One region of the Virgibacillus salinus genome, then DNA from elsewhere that is predicted to be linked to it. Evidence: a T-box and tRNA genes for the amino acid it is inferred to sense, from the RefSeq annotation. Region 1 holds a T-box; the other holds one or more tRNA genes.
The links. A T-box is a leader RNA that pairs with one kind of tRNA and senses whether it is charged. The one in region 1 lies ahead of tyrS (tyrosine--tRNA ligase), so its partner is inferred to be a tRNA-Tyr.

Region 1 (2,459 bases):
CTTCCTCCCGTTTTTACTGCTGCATTTGTTGCTTCCTGTACTAGTGCACGGACTATTGCTTTTGGAACAATCCCCTTATGATCATTAAAATATTCATCTTCGGTCGCAATTACAGCATCCTTCAGGATACCTGAGACATTTTTTAATTTAACTTCTTCTCTATGTATATCAGAACGGATATCACCGATGTATTTATTTCCGGAAAAGTATAACTTTGATGTTTCCTCATAATTATATATATCTTTTTCCATGCTTGCATAGCTTCGTACAGGTTCATCTTTAACAAGTGAAGCAAAGTAACCTGCACCTACACCACCTGCAAAAATCAGACCAACAGCACCTATAATAACGAAAAACAAGACTACATTCCAGAATACATCATAGGTAATACGTGATGATTTTTGAACTTTTCCAGTTGCCCAAATTGACTTTGTTTTTTCTTTATATTTTTGAAATAATTGTTTATAATCCATATTAAGACCTCCTAAATTCCAACATTAATTATAGCATAATTGATGTACTAGGTATAGAAGGAAATATGTAAATATATTGCGTTTACAATGAGAATATGATATGAATAAATAATAATATAAAAAAATACGTTGAAAGATCGCAGTAGTTTTGCAAATCCATTTTTAAGAGAGCTAACGGTTGCTGAGAGTTAGCATATATTTGCAGGCGAATTACAATCTGGAGTTTCTTCCAATTTTAAAAGAAGACGGTGATATCATCGTTAACAATCCCAAGGTGGCATGTGCAACAAGGGTGGTACCGCGAGCGTAAACTCGTCCCTTATTTATATTAGGGATGGGTTTTTTTATTTGCAATTTAGAAAGTACTAATAGTAAAAGATGGAGAGTGAAGAGAATGGATATTTTAAAGGATTTGGAAAAACGCAATTTGATTCATCAAACTACTGATACGGAGGGGTTAACCAAGCATTTGGCAGAGAATCAGGTAACATTATATTGTGGGTTTGATCCGACTGCTGATAGTTTACATATAGGACATTTGCTGCCTATCACTATGTTAAAAAGGTTTCAGATGGCCGGCCATCGACCAATAGCATTGATAGGTGGCGGAACAGGAATGATTGGTGATCCAAGCGGTCGTTCCACTGAACGCTCACTCAACGAAGCGACAGTTGTAAAAGGTTACAGTGAAAAGATTAAACAGCAATTAGCAAAACTGCTTGATTTCGATAGTGGGTCAAATGCTGCGGTTGCCCGTAATAACCATGACTGGCTTGCAAGCATGACTGTTATTGACTTTTTGCGGGATGCGGGAAAGCATTTTGGAATCAACTACATGCTTGGCAAGGAATCTGTGTCAGCTCGGATTGAACAGGGAATATCTTATACAGAGTTCAGTTACATGATCCTTCAATCCTTAGACTATTTAAAATTATACGAACAGGAAAATTGCACCATGCAAATTGGCGGCAGCGATCAATGGGGTAATATAACTGCTGGTATGGAACTGATTCGTCGTTCCAGAGAAGAAATGGACGAAGAAACGAAAGTGTTTGGCTTAACTGTACCACTGATTACAAAAGCTGATGGTTCCAAGTTTGGTAAAACAGCAGGTGGCTCTATCTGGTTAGATCCAGAAAAAACAACACCATATGAATTTTATCAATTTTGGTTTAATGCTGATGATCGTGATGTAATGAAATTCTTATATTACTTCACATTTCTCGATCAGGAGGAATTGGATCAGTTACAAAAAGAAGTAGATAACACCCCTGAGAACCGTCTGGCACAAAAACGTTTAGCAGAAGAGATGACTCGCGAAGTGCATAGTCAGGAAGCTTTGGAACAAGCACAGAAGATATCAGCATCACTCTTCAGCGGAAATTTAAAAGAACTATCTGCAGGTGATATTAAGCAGGGTTTTAAAGGTGTTCCTGCTAACGAGGCTCCTAAAGAAGATATAGGCTTAATCGATCTATTAGTTAACGCCTCTATTTCATCTTCAAAGCGACAAGCAAGAGAAGATATTAAAAATGGGGCAATTTATATAAATGGTGAGCGTCAGCAGGAGTTGCAATACGTTGTCAGTGAAGAAGATCGTATTGATGATATGTTTACCATAATAAGACGCGGAAAGAAAAAGTATTTCCTTATAAGCTATAAGTAGATCATTAAAATACTGTTCACAATTTAAAATGAGTATATATCAAGAGGGCAAATACCCAAATAATACCCAAAGCACACGCTATTTCACATTTGAAAATGGCGTGTGTTTTTTTGTCCGCTAGTTTCGTTTTTAGTTTCATTCATAGCAAGTTTCTAAAGGTAATTGGATCAATTTCATAATTTAAAAATAAAGCAGTAAATCCAAACTGTTTGTAAATGTGCTAGACCTGTTGATTTCCACTGCAGGCGGACGCTTTCACCCTCCGGGTACAAGTGCGATATCTGTTCAAGCTCAAGCTTTCACAGTGTCTTCTATGCCGC
Region 2 (2,459 bases), on a different contig from region 1:
GTGCAGTTGTTCTTTGCAATTGCAACTAAGGCTTGTCTATAGGCCAAGTTTTCTAATTTTGTATATAATTGTTATAGTAAATAATTAGATAGGTGGTTTTAAAATGGGAAGTGGTTTATCATTGCTTTTAATTTTAGCAATTGTAGTAACTATAGCGGAAGTGCTTGTGGCGTATTTTTTGATCAAAAAACATAATATGAAGATCTGGCAATCTTTGTATACCTCGTTACCGGTAATTGTAATTGTTTGGGTAGTAGCTATTATGTATTCCTAACTGAAAAATCAACACACAAAGCTATTTGAGTGTTGATTTTTCACGTTTAAGTAATTTATAAATCTGTAGCTGAACAAAGAAGGCAATAAATGCTAACACACAAAGGTTAATATAATACCAAATACCACTGCCAAGCATGTCAAGTGGTGTGGTAGCTGTAGGTGTATGGGAAAGGTACAGGTAATTGGAATCTAAAAATGGATTAATAAAGAAGCCAATTATAATAGCATACAATAATAGGTAGCCAAAAGTTTCAAGTAATGATTTAAAATTGATCTTTAAGGAATTGGTTGCTACTAGAAAAATACTTGCCCATGAAATGGCAGTATGATGTATAAAAAACTTCCAAAAGCGATAGTGTGGAACATCATATGGCAGTTCTGGAGTAACTAGTGCCAGTAAAGCAGGAATAAGACCAATAAAAAAAGTGATTTGTATAAGCTTCCTATTGTGAGTAACTAATGCAATTGCACCTGTTATACCTGCAATTCCGCAAAGGTGTAATGGTGTGTGCTCACGCAAGCTCCATATTCCATTTACAGCTGTCCATGTTTGATAGGATACTTCTGATAAAATTAATAGGCTAAATAAGATCCAACGTATTATATTGTATAAAGTTGTGTTAGATAAGATTTTTTTTAGAAATAAAATAAATATTACGATTCCTATGAAATATATAAGTAGCATAATAATGTGACTTGTGCCAAACGTAATAAATGGTTCACCACCCAAAGTTAGCCAATACCACATGAAATACCCCCAAAATGATATCTATAATTACATTATATGTGTATTGAAAGTATTTGAAAATAAAAATTTCTTATTTTCCCTTTACAAAGATGCTGAATCTGTATATAATAAAATTCGTCGGTTTATGACAAGTTTTTTTTAGCATGTAAAAAAGTATAATTTCTTTCTTACATAAAACCATTGTAAGGCCCGTTGGTCAAGTGGTTAAGACACCGCCCTTTCACGGCGGTAACACGGGTTCGAATCCCGTACGGGTCACCATTATTTAAAGCAATTAGGAACACATGTAAACCAAGTACTAGTACATCCTGAACATAGGAGGATTAGCTCAGCTGGGAGAGCACCTGCCTTACAAGCAGGGGGTCGCAGGTTCGAGCCCTGCATCCTCCACCATTAATATATGCCGGTCTAGCTCAATTGGCAGAGCAACTGACTTGTAATCAGTAGGTTGGGGGTTCAATTCCTCTGGCCGGCACCATTTTTTATGTATATTTTATAGTAATGTAGTTAAAATATGGAGGGGTAGCGAAGTGGCTAAACGCGGCGGACTGTAAATCCGCTCCCTCAGGGTTCGGGAGTTCGAATCTCTCCCCCTCCACCATAATATATATTTAATTGGGCTATAGCCAAGCGGTAAGGCATCGGGTTTTGATCCCGTGATCCTAGGTTCGAATCCTGGTAGCCCAGCCTTTTTTTATTTTATGAGGTTTTTCGGGCAATACTTATGACATGAGCCATTAGCTCAGCTGGCAGAGCATCTGACTTTTAATCAGAGGGTCGGAGGTTCGAATCCTCCATGGCTCATCAATTTATATGAAAAAACACTAGCGTAAATACATAACACATATTATAATAGCAGATAAACAAGGTCGTTATGATTACCAACAACCTTGTTTATTTGCATTTTGTACTGTTTTTTTACATAATAGATACAGTAATTTATTCATTAACTAAAAAACGAAAAATTTAACATATATAAATTATGCTAGTTAAAAGGATGAGATGGTATGAAAACTTCTAGATTTCCTGGTTTTTACAATATGACTGTGGAGGAACGCAGACAGTTGTTGACTACGATGGATACGTTCACTGATGAAGAGAAAGGTTATTTGTTTTCAAATGAGCCTCTTCCAACTGATACAGCGGATAAAATGATAGAAAACGTAGTCGGGACTTTTCCGCTTCCATTAGGATTGGGATTGAATTTTTTAATTAATGGGAATGAATATGTAATACCAATGGCAATTGAAGAACCATCTGTTGTTGCTTCGGCAAGCTACATTGCAAAAACTGTCAGAAATGCTGGTGGATTTACTACAGAGGCGACAGATCGCGTTATGATTGGTCAAATTCAAGTAGTAGGCTGTCCAGATTTTAAAGCAGCAAAAGAGGCTGTTTTAAAGGAAAAAGATGCATTGATTGCTGATGCTAATGC

Region 2: it has a tRNA-Tyr gene. The T-box ahead of tyrS (tyrosine--tRNA ligase) is inferred to sense a tRNA for this amino acid. The anticodon was not compared.

The regions. Positions count from the first base shown of each region.
Region 1 covers NZ_FNKD01000002.1:36,554-39,012, forward strand. The annotation lists gene BLS02_RS06970 (transglycosylase domain-containing protein) at 1-473, opposite strand, end outside; T-box leader at 594-796, shown strand; gene tyrS (tyrosine--tRNA ligase) at 868-2,139, shown strand.
Region 2 covers NZ_FNKD01000004.1:719-3,177, forward strand. The annotation lists gene BLS02_RS19045 (hypothetical protein) at 104-274, shown strand; gene BLS02_RS15590 (YwaF family protein) at 296-1,024, opposite strand; tRNA gene BLS02_RS15595 (tRNA-Glu) at 1,211-1,285, shown strand; tRNA gene BLS02_RS15600 (tRNA-Val) at 1,342-1,417, shown strand; tRNA gene BLS02_RS15605 (tRNA-Thr) at 1,427-1,502, shown strand; tRNA gene BLS02_RS15610 (tRNA-Tyr) at 1,541-1,625, shown strand; tRNA gene BLS02_RS15615 (tRNA-Gln) at 1,641-1,711, shown strand; tRNA gene BLS02_RS15620 (tRNA-Lys) at 1,756-1,828, shown strand; gene BLS02_RS15625 (hydroxymethylglutaryl-CoA reductase, degradative) at 2,032-2,459, shown strand, end outside.